DNA from 3 places in the Pseudomonas sp. EB271-G4-1 genome. Region 3 is predicted to be linked to each of the others. Evidence: riboswitches for the same ligand, from Rfam matches in the RefSeq annotation. Region 3 holds a riboswitch; each other region holds the start of a gene.
What was found. Region 3 has a riboswitch for cobalamin ahead of cobW (cobalamin biosynthesis protein CobW). Riboswitches for the same ligand answer to the same signal wherever they lie in the genome.
Positions count from the first base shown of each region.

Region 1: another riboswitch for cobalamin. It lies ahead of AC3WWR_RS27450 (ABC transporter substrate-binding protein); the one in region 3 lies ahead of cobW (cobalamin biosynthesis protein CobW).
Region 2: another riboswitch for cobalamin. It lies ahead of cobO (cob(I)yrinic acid a,c-diamide adenosyltransferase); the one in region 3 lies ahead of cobW (cobalamin biosynthesis protein CobW).

Region 1 covers NZ_JBYTEO010000082.1:2,419-8,324, forward strand. The annotation lists gene AC3WWR_RS27435 (glycoside hydrolase family 15 protein) at 1-425, shown strand, start outside; gene AC3WWR_RS27440 (lipocalin family protein) at 766-1,326, shown strand; gene AC3WWR_RS27445 (acetyltransferase domain-containing protein) at 1,407-2,573, shown strand; cobalamin riboswitch at 2,607-2,801, shown strand; gene AC3WWR_RS27450 (ABC transporter substrate-binding protein) at 2,948-3,961, shown strand; gene AC3WWR_RS27455 (FecCD family ABC transporter permease) at 3,958-4,974, shown strand; gene AC3WWR_RS27460 (ABC transporter ATP-binding protein) at 4,971-5,762, shown strand; gene AC3WWR_RS27465 (OprD family porin) at 5,784-5,906, shown strand, end outside.
Region 2 covers NZ_JBYTEO010000094.1:13,706-19,611, forward strand. The annotation lists gene cbiB (adenosylcobinamide-phosphate synthase CbiB) at 1-889, opposite strand, end outside; gene bluB (5,6-dimethylbenzimidazole synthase) at 886-1,536, opposite strand; gene AC3WWR_RS28890 (cobyrinic acid a,c-diamide synthase CobB) at 1,529-2,914, opposite strand; gene cobO (cob(I)yrinic acid a,c-diamide adenosyltransferase) at 2,911-3,522, opposite strand; cobalamin riboswitch at 3,606-3,840, opposite strand; gene AC3WWR_RS28900 (hypothetical protein) at 3,992-4,576, shown strand; gene AC3WWR_RS28905 (PQQ-dependent sugar dehydrogenase) at 4,645-5,906, shown strand, end outside.
Region 3 covers NZ_JBYTEO010000064.1:891-6,796, forward strand. The annotation lists gene cobM (precorrin-4 C(11)-methyltransferase) at 9-755, opposite strand; gene AC3WWR_RS25170 (cobalamin biosynthesis protein) at 839-1,252, opposite strand; gene AC3WWR_RS25175 (CbtA family protein) at 1,249-1,953, opposite strand; gene AC3WWR_RS25180 (CbtB domain-containing protein) at 1,965-2,159, opposite strand; cobalamin riboswitch at 2,282-2,506, opposite strand; cobalamin riboswitch at 2,701-2,912, shown strand; gene cobW (cobalamin biosynthesis protein CobW) at 3,012-4,073, shown strand; gene cobN (cobaltochelatase subunit CobN) at 4,077-5,906, shown strand, end outside.

The DNA of each region.
Region 1 (5,906 bases), on a different contig from region 3:
CGGACGATTCTCGAGTACGATCCACGATCGCTGCGATCGAACGCGAACTTGTGGTCGACGGCCTGGTGCTGCGCTACCGCGTTGAGACTGCGACGGCCGTCGACGGCCTACCGCCAGGCGAAGGTGCCTTTCTGCCTTGCAGTTTTTGGTTAGCCGACTGCCTCGCCGTGACCGGTCGTCAAGTTGAGGCCGAGGCGCTGTTCGAGCGCCTGCTAGCTTTGCGCAACGACGTTGGCCTGCTCGCCGAGGAGTTCGACCCTCGCAGCGGACACATGCTAGGAAACTTCCCGCAGGCCTTAAGCCATATGGCGCTTATCAATACCGCACGATTGCTTTCACTGGCGCCGGGGCAGTTAGATGAATCGAGCCGCACAGGTGAGCGGCTGGTAACCACGAACGCCAGGCCATGTCCCCCGCACGAATGACTGCGTTACCGAGAATTCCTATCGTCGCGTCGGCCGTTCACCAGCGTGCATTTGAAAGCCGTCTAACTTGCAATTATTGGACATTCAGCTGTCACCGATTGAGTTTCAAACACATTGCACCGCGAGCCTAGAGAGCACTTATAAAACCCGGGGTCATTCACATCTATGCAGCAAACTCGCCTGGCTCAACAAGCACGGCCGCCGTTCATCAGTACCAAATTGGAGCGATACAATGGATTGAACTGGCTTTAGGTCTATCGTTGAACCTAAGAACCAGGTTGTTCACCAGACTTTCCAACGGCAAAAGGGGTATGAGTCGCCAGTTTTGAGCGATAGTGCTATGCGCAGAATACTTGACTACTTTTTTACTGGCCTGATTTGGGCCGGTTTGAGTTCTACCGTTTCTGGTAATCAGGCAGACAGCCCCAATCGCTCATTGCAACCTGTCGTCAGTATTGATCTTCCTCGGTTCATGGGCATCTGGTACGAGATCGCCCGAACCCCCAATCAGTTTCAGAAAAAGTGCGCGGGCTTCACCCGCACCGATTTTCACCTGCAAGCCGACGGTACCGTGCAAGCGCTCTACCGCTGTCGATTGCGCAATGGCCAACCCTATCTTTTTATCGCCACTGGTCATCAAGTGGGTGATACCCACTCTCCAAAGCTTAAAGTGCGTTTCGCGCCAGAATGGCTGTCGTTCCTTCCGGCAGTGTGGGGGGACTACTGGATTGTAGATATTGACAACCAATATCAACTGGCCGCCGTCAGTGAGCCGACTCGCAAATATTTGTGGATTTTGTCTCGAACAACTCACGTAGCCCCTCAAGCTTACGCAGCCCTATTGAAACGACTGAGAAACAAAGGTTTTACGGTAGAGCGGCTGCTGATGACACAGCAATAGGGTGTATGTTACGTTATAACAACATAGAAACTGTCGATTGCTAACCGACAGCGTGACCCACCCCCTGCCTGCGACTTTCGATGACAAACCTTGTTCAAATCCCGCCCATCACCCGCCTGGGCCAACGCCTGACGTCCATCGATGCCCTCAGGGGCCTGGTGATTATTTTCATGCTGCTGGACCATGTGCGCGAGACGTTCTTCCTGCACCGCCAGGTCACCGACCCGATGCTCGTCGACAGCACGGAGCCAACGTTGTTTTTCAGCCGCACCCTCGCACATTTGTGTGCGCCGGTGTTCGTTCTGCTCACTGGACTGTCGGCATTCCTGTACGGTGAGAAGCACCAGGGCACGCCGTCGATGTTCCTGTTCAAGCGTGGCCTGTTCCTGGTTGTGCTGGAGTTCACCCTGGTGAATTTCGCCTGGACCTTTCAGTTCCCGCCTGCTGTGATCTACCTGCAGGTGATCTGGGCGATTGGTGTCAGCATGATTGCTCTCTCTGTATTGGCCTGGCTACCTCGGCCAATATTGTGTGTCCTGGGCCTGGCCATAGTCGGTTTGCACAACCTGCTCGATCCCCTGCACTTCCCGCCCGGATCGGCGCTGCACCTGCCTTGGGCGATTTTGCATGATCGCGGCTGGATCGAATTCTCCGACCACTTGCGCCTGCGCACCTCCTACCCCGTGCTGCCGTGGATCGGCGTCATCGCCCTGGGTTACTGCATCGGTCCGTGGTTCGCGCGCTCTACCTCGTTCGCAATGCGTCAGCGTTATCTGTTGCTGACAGGTGCCTGTGCATTGATCGGTTTCATCGCCCTGCGCCTGGTCAACGGTTATGGCGAAGCGCAGTGGGTGGTTCATGAAAGCACGACAGAAACCCTCATGAGTTTCTTCAACATCACCAAGTACCCCCCTTCCCTGCTGTTCCTGTGCCTGACACTGGGCGTGGGGCTTTTACTGCTGCTTGGCTTCGAGCGGGCCCGGCAGCGCCAATGGATCAGCATCCTGGCGGTATTTGGCGCGGCACCGATGTTTTTCTACCTGCTCCATCTGTATGTGCTGAAAATGCTTTATCTGCTCAGCGCGGCATTTTTCGGCCTGAACCAGGGCGACTACTTCGGCTTCCACGGCATAGGTACCGTATGGCTGATCGCCGTGCTCCTGGCGGCAACGCTGTATCCACCGGTGCGCTGGTTCGCCGCATTGAAGGCGCGTCGTCGCGATATCGCCTGGCTCAAATACTTCTGATCAGGCGATGGGTTCGCCTCGGGCGGCATGATCGACTACCATGCCGCCGCCGGTTCCCAAACGGGATTAATAGGGAATCCGTGATGCTGCCAACGCATCAAACGGAACTGCCCCCGCAACTGTAGGTGCCGAGCCTGCTCCTGAACTGCCACTGGGATCGATTCCCGGGAAGGCTGGAGCACGCCATGACGCATCAGTCAGGAGACCTGCCGGCCAAGCAACAAATCACTAACCGGCGGGGTGTCCGGGAAGGACATCTGCGCGCGCGTCACTCAGGTGATGGGCCTTGCACTGCTGTTTTCGGCAGCGCTCGATGATGTGTTTTCCAGACCTTGCACCCTGGCTGCGTGTACGGTTCAAATGGAGATTGCATCATGCTGTTGCCGCGCTTTTTCGCCCTCGTCACCGGCCTGGGACTTTCTGCCCTCGCCTGTGCCTCCCCTACTCATTACCCGCTGACGATCGAGAACTGCGGCAGCACACTGACGTTCACGCACGCCCCTGTCCGGGCGGTGACTATCGGCCAGGCCGGCACCGAAATGCTCTTCGCCCTGGGACTCGGTGACAAACTGGTCGGCACTTCGCTGTGGTTCAATGATGTGCTGGGCAAATACAAGGGGCAAAACGACAGGATCGAACGCCTGGCCGATAACGAGCCGAGTTTCGAGTCGGTCATCGGCAAGCGCCCGGAACTGGTCGCTGTCGAACTTGAGTGGATGGTCGGCCCGCAAGGCGCAGTCGCTACCCGCGAGCAGTTTCACGAACTGCAGATTCCAACCTATCTCATGCCCTCGGACTGCGAATCCAAGGACAACCTGGTGGGGGCCGACGGCACCCGCCTGCAGCCGTTTCGCATTGACAGTCTCTACAAGAGCATTACCCAGCTGGCCGAGATTTTTGATGTCCAGGCGCGCGGGCAGCAACTGAACGCGCAACTGCAGGCCAGCCTGGCCAAGTCCATTGCCGCGGTGCAAGGCAAAGACCTCACGCACACCAGCGCGCTGGTCTGGTTTTCCAGTGCCAGCCTGGACATCGATCCCTATGTCGCCGGGCACAAGGGCATCCCCGACTTCATGCTGGGCACCTTGGGCGTGCGCAATGTGGTGCAGTCCGACGAAGAGTGGCCAACCGTTGGCTGGGAAACCATCGCCAAGGCCAACCCGACATTCCTGGTCATCGCCCGCATGGATCGCCGGCGTTTCCCGGCTGACGACTATCAACGGAAACTGCAATTCCTGCGCAGCGATCCCGTGACCCGCAACATGGACGCGGTGAAAAACAACCGCATCATTATCCTCGACGCCATGGCCATGCAGGCCAGCTTGAGAATGTTCGACGGTCTCGAATCGCTGGCAACGGCCATCAACCGCTACGACCTGCCAAAATGACCGCAACGCTGATTCGCACTCTGCTTGCACTGGTGATGCTGCTCGTGGCCGTGATCGCCGGCGTGGCCATCGGTGAAACCCGCATCGAACCCGGCGTGGTGTTCCAGGTGTTGGCCAATAAAATGTGGATGGCCGGGTATGTCCTCGATCCTATCGATGAGGGCATCGTCTGGAACTACCGCCTGACTCGCGCGTTGGTGGCGGCGGCTTGCGGGGCGGGCCTGGCGACCTGCGGGGTGATCCTGCAATCGTTGCTGCGCAACCCGTTGGCCGATCCCTACCTGCTTGGCATTTCCGCGGGGGCCTCGACGGGTGCGGTGCTGGTGGCGTTGCTGGGCCTGGGTGCCGGAGCAATTTCGATGTCGGCCGGGGCGTTTGCCGGCGCCGTCGCCGCCTTCACCGTCGTGGTATTGCTGGGCCGTGCCAGCGGTTCGCCCGGCAGTACCGGCCAGATCATCCTGGCGGGCATTGCCGGTTCACAACTGTTCAATGCGCTCACCGCGTTCCTGATCACCAAGTCGGCCAGTTCCGAACAGGCTCGCGGCATCATGTTCTGGCTACTGGGCAATCTCAGTGGCGTGCGCTGGCCCTCCGTGTGGCTGGCTGTACCGGTTGCGGTGGCCGGCCTGGCGGTTTGCCTGTGGCACCGGCGGGCACTGGATGCCTTCACCTTTGGCGCCGACTCCGCGGCCTCACTCGGCATTGCGGTTCGTCCCGTGCAATTTCTGTTGATCAGTTGCGCCGCCCTGGTGACGGCGGTGATGGTGTCGATTGTCGGCTCTATCGGTTTCGTTGGACTGGTCATTCCCCACGCCGCAAGGCTGTTGCTGGGCACTCGGCATACCCGCCTGTTGCCGGCGAGTGCGCTGGGCGGTGCGGTGTTTCTGGTGGCCGCCGATGTGCTGTCGCGAACCTTGATCAAGGGCCAGGTAATTCCGGTCGGCGTGATTACGGCATTGGTCGGCGCGCCGGTGTTTGCGCTGATCCTGGTCGGTCGGAGGAATGCCCGATGAATGCGCTTGCGCCGGTTACCGACGAAACCGTGCTGAGTTGTTCCAGCCTCGGATTGCATATCCGCGAAGTTGAACTTCTGCACCAGATTCACCTGGACATTCGTCGTGGCGAAACCCTGGGCCTTGTCGGGCCCAACGGCTCTGGAAAATCCACCCTGCTCAAACTGCTGGCCGGCGTGCGTGGGCCCAGCCGGGGAGCGGTCCATCTCAACGGCCAAGACCTCAAGGCCCTGTCCCGGCGAACCATCGCCCAAACCCTGGCGGTGGTTGAGCAGCAGGCCGACACCCTGGATGCGATCAGTGTGTTCGATGCCGTGGCCCTGGGCCGAACGCCGTGGTTGTCGGCCTTGAGTCCATGGTCGAAGGCGGACGAAGACATCGTCCATCAAGCCTTGCGCGACGTCGATGCGACGCATCTTTGCAGGCGCACGTGGCGTAGCCTCTCTGGCGGCGAGCGTCAGCGCGTGCATATCGCTCGCGCCCTGGCCCAGCGCCCGCAGATCCTGTTGCTGGACGAACCGACCAACCACCTGGATATCCAGCACCAGATGGCGATTCTGCACGTTGTTCACGCATTGCCCGTGACCACCGTGATTGCCCTGCACGACCTCAACCAGGCACTCACCTGCGATCGTCTGGCGGTGCTGGAAAAAGGGCGCTTGGTGGCCCTTGGCAAGCCGCTCGAGGTGTTGACCCCGCGACGCCTGCTGGAGACTTTCGGGGTGCACGCGCACTACCTCATTGACCCCTTCGACGGCACGCACATCCTGCGCTTGCGCTCATCCTGATTTGTTTGTGGACACCCCGGAATGCATACCCGATCAGCCATTCTCTTCGCCCTGGCAAGCCCTCTCGCACTCGCCGATTCAGTTCAATCGCAAGCCAAGGGATTTATCCAGGACAGCGCCTGGAGCGTGCTCAATCGCACGGTT
Region 2 (5,906 bases), on a different contig from region 3:
CCACGCACAGAATCAGCAGCCACAACCATACCCCACGCTGCACCAGTTGCCAGCCGCGGTCGATGGCGTCGGCATCCGCCGGCACGCCCTCGCCCAGCGCCGGGCGCTGATGCAGTTCACCGTGATAAATCGCCGGCCCGCCCAGCTCGACGCCTAACGCACCGGCCCCCGCCGCCATCACCGGACCGGCATTCGGGCTGTCCCAGGTTGGCCCCTGGGTACGCCAGCATTTCAACGCCAGTCGGGTCTTGCCCAGCAGTGCATAGGTCAGCGCCACCAGGCGCGCCGGAATGTAATTGAGCACGTCGTCGATCTTGGCCGCCGCCCAGCCGAAACGCTCGAAGCGTTCGTTGCGATAGCCCCACATCGCGTCCAGGGTGTTGCTCAAACGGTAGAGCACCACGCCGGGCGCACCGGCCACGGCAAACCAGAACAGCGCGGCGAACACCGCGTCGCTGCCGTTTTCCAGCACCGATTCGGTGGCGGCACGGGCCACGGCGGTTTCATCCAGATCACTGGTTTTGCGGCTGACCAGATAACTCACGCGTTGGCGCGCTTCTTCAAGGTCACCGCTGCGCAAGGCCTTGGCCACCGGCGTGACGTGCTCGCCGAGGCTGCGCATGCCCAGGGCGCAATAGAGCGCGAGAATCTCGACGATCCAGCCGACGTACGGCGCCCATGAGAGCGCCGTGGCCAACAGGGTCAGCGGCACTACGGCGATCACCCACGCGGTGACCCCATGGCTGCGCCAGCCGCGACCGCCACCATTGAAACGTTGCTCGATGCGCTCGGCGAAACGGCCAAACGCCACCAGCGGATGCCAGCGCTTGGGCTCACCCAGCAGCGCATCCAGCGCTACCGCGGCGACACTCAACAACGCCACACTCATTGACTCACTCCCCAATAATTTTCGTACAGCAGCTCACTCAACGGACGCGCCTGCGCCCAGCCTTCGAGCACCAGCATTGGCGCCGGATAGAAGGCCTTGACCGGTCCCAGGCAGAGAATGGCCAGGGGCTTGGCACCAGGCGGCAGGCCCAGCAGGTCCGCCAAGGCTTGCGGTTCGAACAGCGAGACCCAGCCCATGCCCAGCCCTTCGGCGCGGGACGCCAGCCAGAGGTTCTGGATGGCGCAAGACAACGAGGCCAGGTCCATTTCCGGCAGGGTGCGACGACCGAAGATGTGCCGTTCGCGATCGTCCATCAACGCGGCGACCAGCACTTCGGCGCAATCGTTGATGCCCTCGACCTTGAGGTGCATGAATTCGTCGGTGCGCTCACCCAGGGCCTCGGCGGTGCGGATACGTTCTTGCTCCACCAGCTGTTGGATCTGGCCACGCAAGGCTCGATCGCTGATGCGGATGAACCGCCAGGGCTGCATCAGGCCGACACTTGGGGCCTGATGCGCGGCTTCGAGCAGGCGTCGCAGCAGCTCGGGCTCGACCGTGCCGCCGGCGAAGTGACGCATGTCGCGGCGTTCACCGATGGCGCGGTAGACCGCGTCGCGTTCGGCCTGGCTGAAGGCGTTGTCAGTCATGGCTCTTCGCGAGCAGGCTCGCTCCCACATTTGATATGCGTTCCCCTGTGGGAGCGAGCCTGCTCGCGAAGGCGTCCGTCCAGTCAGGCGCAAACAAAGCGGCAATCGCTGATGGATTGGACGGGAAATAAAAGTGCACGTAAGAGGCCGTCATCCGCCCCTCACGATAAACCGCTTCGGCCCCACGCCCGCCGTTAGGACTCAGGCCACGGGCAATCGGAACAAGCTCGGTCGTGGTCAACGAATGGTGATAGGTATGCCCGCGCAAAGAACCTTCCGGCAGCTCAACCGCTTGCAGAGCCAATGCAGCAAGGCGCTTTTGCATCACCGCGTCGCCCTTCAACAAGCCGACCAGCTCGGCACGAGTGCCCTCGACATCGGTCAGCGAATCGAGCAAATAAAGCATGCCGCCGCATTCGGCCAGCAAGGGTTTGCCTGCCGCGTGGTGGGCGCGGATGGCGCTGAGCATGGCAGTGTTCTGCGCCAATGCCACGTGGTGCAATTCCGGATAGCCACCCGGCAGGTACAGGCTGTCGGCCTCTGGCAAACCTGCATCACGGATCGGCGAGAAAAACCGCAGCTCGGCGCCCATCGCCCGCAGCACATCGAGACTGGCGCCATAGGTAAAGGCAAACGCTTCGTCACGGGCCACGGCGATGCGCACGCCAGCCAGCAAGGGCTCGACTGTCACCACATCGGGCGCGGCGAATTCCACCGCCGGCGGCAGTTCGACTTCGCAACTGCCGGCCAGGGCCTCGGCCGCCGCATCGAGGCGCACATCCAGGTCATTCAACTCGCTGGCCTGCACCAGGCCAAGGTGTCGACTCGGCAATTCGATCCCGGTCTCCCGTGACAAGGCGCCATACCAGCGCAGGCCTTCGGTCAGGCTGCCTTCGAGCAGTTGCGCGTGGCGCAGGGTGCCCACGCGGTTGGCCAGCACGCCGGCAAACGGCAAGTCCGGCTGATAACGCGCCAGGCCCAGGGCCAGTGCGCCGAAGGTCTGGGCCATGGCGGTGCCGTCGATCACAGCGAGCACCGGCACGCCGAAATGCCGCGCCAGGTCAGCGCTGGACGGCGTACCGTCGAACAGCCCCATGACACCCTCGATCAGGATCAGGTCAGCGTCGCCGGCGGCCTCCCACAACAGGCGGCGACTGTCCTGCTCGCCGACCATCCACATGTCCAGTTGATACACCGGCGCACCGCTGGCGCGTTCGAGGATCATCGGATCGAGAAAGTCCGGGCCGCACTTGAACACGCGAACCTTACGGCCCTGGTTACGATGCAACCGGGCCAGCGCAGCGGTCACGGTCGTCTTGCCCTGGCCGGACGCCGGCGCAGCAATCAGCACCGCCGGGCAACGTCGAGGCTGGTTCACAGCTCCACGCCTTTTTGCGCCTTGATACCGGCCTGGAAGGCGTGCTTGATCATGCCCATTTCAGTGACGGTATCCGCCAGTTCAACCATCTCCGGCTTGGCGCCGCGACCAGTAACCACCACGTGCTGCATAGGCGGACGCGCCTGCAAATCGCTGAGCACCTGATCGAGATCGAGGTAGCCGTGCTTGAGGGCGATGTTCAGTTCGTCCAGCACCACCAGGCCGATGGACGAGTCGCGCAGCAGTTGCTGCGACACCGCCCAGGCCGCTTCGGCAGCCGCGATGTCGCGCTGGCGATCCTGTGTTTCCCAGGTGAAGCCCTCGCCCATCACATGAAAACGCACCTGCTCGGGAAAGCGCCGGAAGAACAGCTCTTCACCGGTGCTGTTACGCCCCTTGATGAACTGCACCACGCCGCACTGCATGCCATGACCCATGGCACGCGCCAGCATGCCGAACGCCGAACTGCTCTTGCCTTTGCCATTGCCGGTCAGCACCAGCAGCAGGCCACATTCGTTTGGGGAATTGGCGATGCGTTCGTCGATGACGGCCTTTTTGCGCAGCATGCGCGCCAGGTGACGTTCGTCACGATCAGGATTGTCAGACATGGGGGAGCTCTCCGTTGAGGCAGGATTAACGGCGGGCAGGCACAAGAATAGACGGCAAGAAGCCTGGCATCGCCCACCGTGATGCCGCTTGGATGGATCAGGCCGGTCTCCGGGCTCATGAGCGGCGTGACGCCTCGCTGCGCGCCTTCCCGCATCGATGGATCGACGCAGTGGCTTCAAGCGCAGTTTTCACTCATTTACCGTTGCGGGGGCAGCGCCGGGATCGCAGGGCTTCATCGACTGAAGCGCTCACTCACCGGCTTCCCTGTTTCACTCTGTCGACCCAAGCCACAGAGCACCTGAAACAAGCGGCGAAGGTTAGAGGGTTGGGGGTGGAGCGTCAATTGAAGACAGGGTGCCGGAACGAATAACTGCCAACCATTCATAAAATGACGTCAATCTTGTGTCACACTCACTTCAGTGATATCAATTTGCCACAATCTCACAACACAATAATAAGGTGAGCCCTATGCAAGGCATGATCATCAGTAATCCGAAGCTGGAATTCCTGCGTCCGGTGCTGGAGCGCTGGTTCGACTGTATCGATCGTTATAACGCCGTTCGCGGCGACAACGAGACACCCTACTGGCTCGATGAAAAAGCCAACCTCGGCCTGCTTTCTGCCGCGGCATGGATGGCTGAGATGGTCACACTGCAACAATCGCCCACGCGCAAACAGACCGAAGAAGGCGAACGCAACGGCCGCGCCGACCTGTTTATCGCCACCACCGAAGATCGCGCCTGGCTGCAGGCCACGCAGCGCTGGCCACGCGTTAACAGCCTGAACCTGACCCAGGCCTTGCTGGACATCACCAGTGACGCGAAAAAAATCAGCTACGCCAGCGACCTGAGAATCGGCTGCCTGTTCGTCGCTCCCCACAAGAGCCAGCAAGGCGCCACCCCGGAGGAACTCCAGGACATGGTCGATGACCTGCAAAAGGAGCATTGCTGCGCCGTGGCCTGGTATTTCCCCTATGCCTATCGCAAATTGCGCAATGAAGCCGGTCACTATCACCCAGGCATTGCCGTGTTGCTCAAGGAAGCTCGCGGCTAAAGGTTGAACCATCGGGCTTTGCCGCTTCTCTATGATTTAAGTCACTGCATTCATAGGGAAGGTCAGCAATGCGCACATCCGAGCTGGTTTTCGTCATCGCATTAGCGGGAGGGCTCGTCGCCTGTGGCGAAACCGCCCGCTTGCAAGTCACCGACGGCATCGGGCCGTCCCCCAAGCTACCGGAACCGAACAAGACGCTGTTCCCGACAATGAACATCGCCCCGGCCATTGGCTGGGCGGACGGCGCAAAACCCGTCGCGGCCAGCGGTACTCATGTCGGCGCATTTGCCGAGAACCTCGATCATCCACGCTGGCTTTATGTGCTGCCCAATGGCGACGTGCTGGTTGCCGAAACCAATGCCCCGCCCAAACCCGATGACAACAAAGGCATCAAGGGCTGGATCACCAAGAAAGTCATGGGGCGCGCCGGTGCCGGCGTGCCGAGCCCGAACCGCATCACCCTGCTGCGAGATGGCAACCACGATGGCGTTGCCGAAACCCGCACGGTATTCCTGGAAAACCTCAACTCGCCCTTCGGCATGACCCTGGTCGGCAATGACCTGTACGTGGCCGACACCGACCGGCTGTTGCGCTTCCATTATGAGAACGGCAACACGGCAATCCAGAACAAACCGATCAAGGTCGTCGACTTGCCAGGGGGCACCCTGAATCACCACTGGACCAAAAACGTCATCGCCAGCAAGGACGGCAGCAAGCTGTATGTCACGGTGGGTTCCAACAGCAACGTCGGCGAGAACGGCATGGACCAGGAGCAAGGGCGCGCGGCGATCTGGGAAGTGGATCGCGCCACCGGCAACCACCGGATCTTCGCTTCAGGCCTGCGCAACCCCAACGGCATGGCCTGGGAGCCGCAAAGCGGTGCGCTGTGGACCGCCGTGAATGAGCGGGACGAAATCGGCAGCGACCTGGTGCCGGACTACATCACCTCGGTGAAAGACGGCGCCTTCTATGGCTGGCCATTCAGTTATTACGGCCAGCACGTCGACGAGCGTGTCGACCCGCAAAACCCGGACCTGGTGGCCAAGGCGATCGCCCCGGACTATGCGGTGGGGCCTCACACCGCTTCACTTGGCCTGACCTTTGCCGAAGGCAACCGATTGCCGGTGCAGTTCAAGGAAGGTGCGTTCATCGGCCAGCATGGCTCCTGGAACCGCAAGCCGCACAGCGGTTACAAAGTGATTTTCGTGCCCTTCAGCGGTGGCAAGCCAAGCGGGCAACCGGTGGATGTGCTCACCGGATTCCTCAATGACGAGGAAAAAGCCATGGGCCGGCCGGTGGGCGTGGTGATCGATCAGCAAGGCGCCTTGCT
Region 3 (5,906 bases):
AACGATCATCATGGCCTGTAGAGATGCGCATGCCCCGCACGATACAGCGACGACTCGCTGAACTGCTCACTGCCCAGCACCCGACCCACAAGAATCAGCGCCGTGCGCCGAAACCCCTTGGCTTCCACCTTGTCGGCAATGTCCTCAAGCGTCCCCACCACCCAGTCCTGATCCGGCCAGGTCGCCCGGTGAATCACCGCAATTGGGCAGTCTGCGCCGTAATGCGGCCGCAGTTCGGCCAGGATTTTCTGCAGGTGTTTGACCCCCAAATGAATCGCCATGGTCGCCCCGTGTTGCGCCAGGCTGCCCAGTTCCTCGCCCGCGGGCATCTCGGTCTTGTCGGCGTAGCGTGTCAGGATCACGCTCTGCGAAACGTCCGGCAAGGTCAGTTCCGCGCCCAGAAGCGCAGCGCAGGCGGCCGTGGCGGTCACGCCGGGGACTATTTCAAAAGGGATGCCGAGTTCTCGCAGGTGGCGTATCTGCTCGCCTATTGCGCCGTACAGGCTCGGGTCACCGGAATGCACGCGCGCCACGTCCTGGCCATTGGCATGGGCCGTCTTGATCAGTTCGATGATCTGTTCCAGGTGCAGTTCGGCGCTGTTGACCACCTGTTCGGCGCAGTGCCCTTCCAACACGGCGGCGGGCACCAGCGAGCCGGCATAGATGATCACCGGGCAGGTGCGAATCAACCGCTGGCCTTTGACGGTGATCAGTTCGGGATCGCCGGGACCTGCGCCAATGAAGTAGACCGTCATTAAGGATTCCTGTTGAAAAGGGACGCTGGGCAAGGCTTCAGATGAAGAATGCTCATGATCGAATGCGCAGATTATCGGGGATTTTACGCGGCGCCAGCCAATGCGAGGGTAGCCTGGGCATATTTTTGGCGTGGGATCAGCAATGTAGCCGGGCCGTTGGCCAGTTGCTCGGCCAGTGCCAGGGCGGCACTTTCCGCTACGCCATAGCACCCGGTGCGTTCAAAGGCGATGTCCGAATGATGGCTCAGTCGGGGTTGATAGCTCGCCAGTTGTTCACTGCTGAAATACATCATCTGTAACCCAAGCTGTTCGGCCAGTTCGTTCAGCGCCGGTTCGTCGCGCTTCAAGTCGATGCTGGCCAGGGCCTTGATCCGATGCAGTTCGATCTGGTGCGCCTGCAGTGCCTGGTCAAGCAGTGCCCGCAACGTGCTGACGGGGCAGCCACGCTGGCAGCCCAGGCCGACCACCAGGGTCGGCGCTGCGCTGAGGCCTGTCATGCGGGGTATTGACCATCGCTTTTGCGGCGGAACAACCAGGCACTGATCAGGCCCAGGGCCAGCCAGAACGCCATGTTGGTCAGCTGCGAAGCGATCTTGAACTGAGTTTCCAGTGCCTCTGGAGCGAGCATCGAGTGCACTTGCGGTTGCGGAGCGCCAATCACATGAGGCACCGCAAGGATCGCCACGCCAAGGACTTTCATCAGCCAGTGACGGCTGAACACGATCAGGGCGATACCGACAGCGGTGGAGGCGGCGGTGCCGATCCACCAGAGTTGGCGTTGCGCCAGATCGGCAGCCGCGGTGCCCGGCAACTCAGGTGGCAGGCCAAGCGTCGGCGCCAGCACAAATGTCGCGTAGCCAGCCAAGCCCCAGAGCAGGCCCTGGGAGGTTTTGGTCGGCGCGCGCAGGGTGTAGAGACCAGCGAGCATCAGGGCGAAACCAACCGCCACTACCAGGTTACCGCCAGTGGTCGACAGCACGCGCTGCCAGCCGTCTTCCGGTTCCCAGGCTTCGGCATCGTGGGTATGTGCGGCTACACCAGCGGCGTGTTCATGAACTTCAACCGCTGCTGGTCCTGATTGTTCGTAGGTTTCGGCCTGCAAAATCAGCGGTGAAACCCACAAGCTTTGCAGCAGGGTCAGCAGCAGGGCGGCCAGCAACCCGGTGAAACCTGCGGTTTGCGCAATACGCTTGATCATGTCGACAGGTCTCAATGGCACGGGAACGCGGAACTGTGGCGCGTATCGTGTGCGGCGTTGTGCACTGCTTCGATGTGCGAGAAACCGGCGAAATACACCAGGCTGGCGCCGAGGATTGACGCAAAAATCGCCGCGGTCAGGCGTTGGGACAGGGTAGTGGTGCTGCTGGCGGCATTGCTGTGGCCGGTGCTGCTGATAATCGACATGGCGCTTCCCTCTGTTCGGTCAGCGGGGAATAAGAGCGCAAGCAGAACTCCGCACGACCGAGCGCGCAGAAGTCCGAACAGCGCCCGCCCACCGCGGGTTTGTTGATTGAAGTGATGGTGATGGTCACTTTGTGTTGCGGGCCGGTCTCCGGGCTCACGAGGGGCGCAGGCGTTAGCCTGAACCTTCCAGCGTCACCTTCCCATGCCGCATTGGCACAGTGGATCTGACGCTTCACTCGCTTACCGTTGCGGGGGCAGCACCGGACTGACATGGCCTGAAGTAAAGCACATGATTCACCGGTTTCCCGTTTCACCCTGTGAAGGGCACCCGTAACAAGATGCGTAGGAGAGCATGGGCGGGGGGCGGGCGTCAATTGGCAAGGGTTCTCACTTGAACATCGAGTCGTTCCCTTCGCGAGCAAGCCCGCTCCCACATTTGACCGAGTTCCTTCAGGGCAGACCCTCAAGTGTGGGAGCGGGCTTGCTCGCGAAGGGCGCACCGCAGGAATCATGTGAACATTGACCCGCCCCGATACCATGCGTAGCCTTGCGCTTTCGAGGTTCTTCGGCGTTTGTCGAAGCTAAGAAGGGAACGCGGTCAATGCCGCGGCTGCCCCCGCAACTGTGAACGGTTCAGTTTCTGCCATGCCACTGCATGCGCCAGCCATGGCGCGCGCGGGAAGGCGCAGCAACCGCCAGTCCAACGACTGGCCAGCCGTCAGCCAGGAGACCTGCCTCGATACAGATTCTCACTACAACCGGGCGGGGTGATCCGGTGGCGAACGCTTCCTGCGCGCGTGTGCGTTGCCGGTTCTCGTCCCGTATGCCCGCCACCTTGCCAAAGGGCATCCGATGAAAACACTGGCCAAACTCCCCGTCACCATCGTCACCGGCTTCCTCGGCTCGGGCAAAACCACCTTACTGCGGCACATGCTCGACAACGCCCAGGGCCGCCGCATCGCGGTGATCGTCAACGAGTTCGGCGAGCTGGGCATTGACGGCGAAATCCTCAAGCAGTGCTCTATCGGTTGCACCGAAGAAGAGGCCAACGGCCGTGTCTACGAACTGGCCAACGGCTGCCTGTGCTGCACCGTACAGGAAGAGTTCTTCCCGGTGATGCGCGAACTGGTGGCCCGTCGTGGCGACCTAGACCACATCCTGATCGAAACGTCCGGCCTGGCCCTGCCAAAACCTTTGGTCCAGGCCTTCCAGTGGCCGGAAATTCGCAGTGCCTGCACCGTTGACGCGGTGATCACCGTGGTCGATAGCCCGGCCGTCGCGGCTGGCACGTTCGCCGCGTTCCCGGATCAAGTCGACGCCATGCGCAAACTCGACCCGAACCTGGATCACGAATCGCCTTTGCACGAGCTGTTCGCCGACCAGTTGGCCAGCGCCGACCTGGTGATCCTCAACAAGGCCGACCTGATCAGCCCTGAAGACCTGGCACGCGTACGCCTGGAAGTCGCCGAGGAACTGCCGCCAGCGGTGAAAGTCATCGAAGCCAGTAGCGGGCGCCTGCCGCTGGACGTGCTGATCGGCCTCGGTGCCGGGTCCGAAGAACACATCGACAGCCGTCACAGCCATCACGATCACCACCATGAAGGCGAAGACGATCACGACCACGATGCCTTCGATTCGATCTCCATCGAACTGCCGGCATCCGACGAAAGCCTGCTGATGGATGCGCTGACCCAACTGGTGGTGCAGCACGGCATCCTGCGCGTCAAAGGTTTCGCCGCGGTCCCGAACAAACCGATGCGCCTGCTGATCCAGGGCGTGGGCACCCGATTCGACAAGCATTTCGACCGCCAGTGGAGCGCTGAAGAAGCACGCACCACCCGTCTGGTGTTGATTGGCCAGGCGCTGGACGCCACAACGCTCGAAGCGCAATTGCGCGCCGCGCTCAGCGTGTAACCCATGCACCTGCTCAGGACCCAGCCCGGCGGATTCGTGTCGGATGACAACATTGCCGACCTAGGGCAAACCCCCGCCGAGCTGGTTATCCTGTGCAGCGGCGACTCCAGCCTGGCGTTGCTTGCCGAAGCGGCGCAGCAGTTGCCCGAAGACTACCCAAGCGTGCGCCTGGCCAACCCGATGCAGGTGCAGAACCATGCATCAGTTGATCTGTATGTCGACGAAGTCCTGCGCCATGCCAAGGTCATCCTGATTTCGCTGCACGGCGGCATTGCCTATTGGCGCTATGGCGTCGAGCGGCTGGTGGAGTTGTCGCAGCGGGGTGTACAGCTGATCCTGGTGCCGGGCGATGATCGACCGGACCCGGAGCTCAGTGATCTGAGCACCGTGGGCGCTGGGGATCGCGACCGGCTTTGGCAATTCCTGCGTCAGGGTGGCATGGGCAATGCCCTCGACTTTTTCCGTTGCCTGGCCAATCGTTGGCTCGATCGCGACTACGCCTGGGCCGAGCCGCACACCTTGCCGCGTACGGCGATTTACCACCCACAAAAAAGCCCTGCGGCGCTGAGCGACTGGCGGGCCCAGTGGCAGAGCGGTCAGCCAGTGGCGGCGGTGCTGTTCTATCGCTCGCATTTGCAAGCGGCGAATACCGCATTCATTGATGTTTTCTGTCAGCGCTTGCAGGCGGCGGGGCTTAACCCGTTGCCAATTGCGCTGGCCAGCCTGAAAGAGCCTGGCTGCCTTGCCGTGGTCGAGGACTGGCTGGATGAAGTCGAGGCGGGGGTGATTCTCAACACCACCGGTTTCGCCCAATCCAGTCCGGAGGCACCGCACTTGCGGCCATTTCGCCGCAATATCCCGGTGATCCAGGCCATTTGCGCCCAAGACAATGAACCGGGTTGGCGAGCCAGCGAACAAGGCCTCGGCCCCCGCGATCTGGCGATGCACATTGCGCTGCCGGAACTGGACGGGCGCATCATCAGTCGCCCGATCAGCTTCAAGGACCTGGCCTGGCGCAGCGAGCGCAGTCAGTCCGACGTGGTCTGCTATCGCGCTCAGCCAGAACGCATGGACTTTGTCGCGCAACTGGCGCGGCGCTGGATCGATCTGGCGCGGTTGCCCAATGGCGAAAAACGCATAGCGCTGATTCTGGCAAATTACCCGACCCGTGATGGTCGGATAGGCAACGGCGTCGGGCTCGATACACCGGCTGCGGCTTTGAATATCCTGCGTGCGCTGCATAAAGAAGGCTATCCGCTGCCAGCCGATCTGCCTGCCAGCGGCACCGCGTTGATCCAGCAATTGTTGGGCGGTGTCAGCAACGACCTCGAAACCCTCGATCAACGCCCGTGCCAGCAAAGCCTGGCCATGGACGATTACCTGCTGATGTTCAACGCGTTGCCGCAAGTCAATCGCCAGGCCGTGCTGGAGCGCTGGGGCGAGCCCGACAGTGATCCGATGTGTCGTGGCGGGCGGATGATGATCGCCGGGTTGCGCTTTGGCCTGACCTTCGTTGGCATCCAGCCGGCGCGGGGTTACCAGGTCGATCCAAGTGCGGTGTATCACGACCCGGACCTGGTGCCTCCCCATGGCTACCTGGCGTTCTATTTCTGGTTGCGCAATACCTACGGCGCCCACGGCGTAATCCACGTGGGCAAGCACGGCAACCTGGAATGGCTGCCGGGCAAGGGCGTAGGGTTGTCGGAGCACTGCTGGCCGGATGCGCTGCTCGGGCCGTTGCCGAACATCTATCCGTTCATCGTCAACGACCCGGGTGAAGGCGCCCAGGCCAAGCGCCGCACGCAAGCGGTGATCATCGACCACCTGATGCCG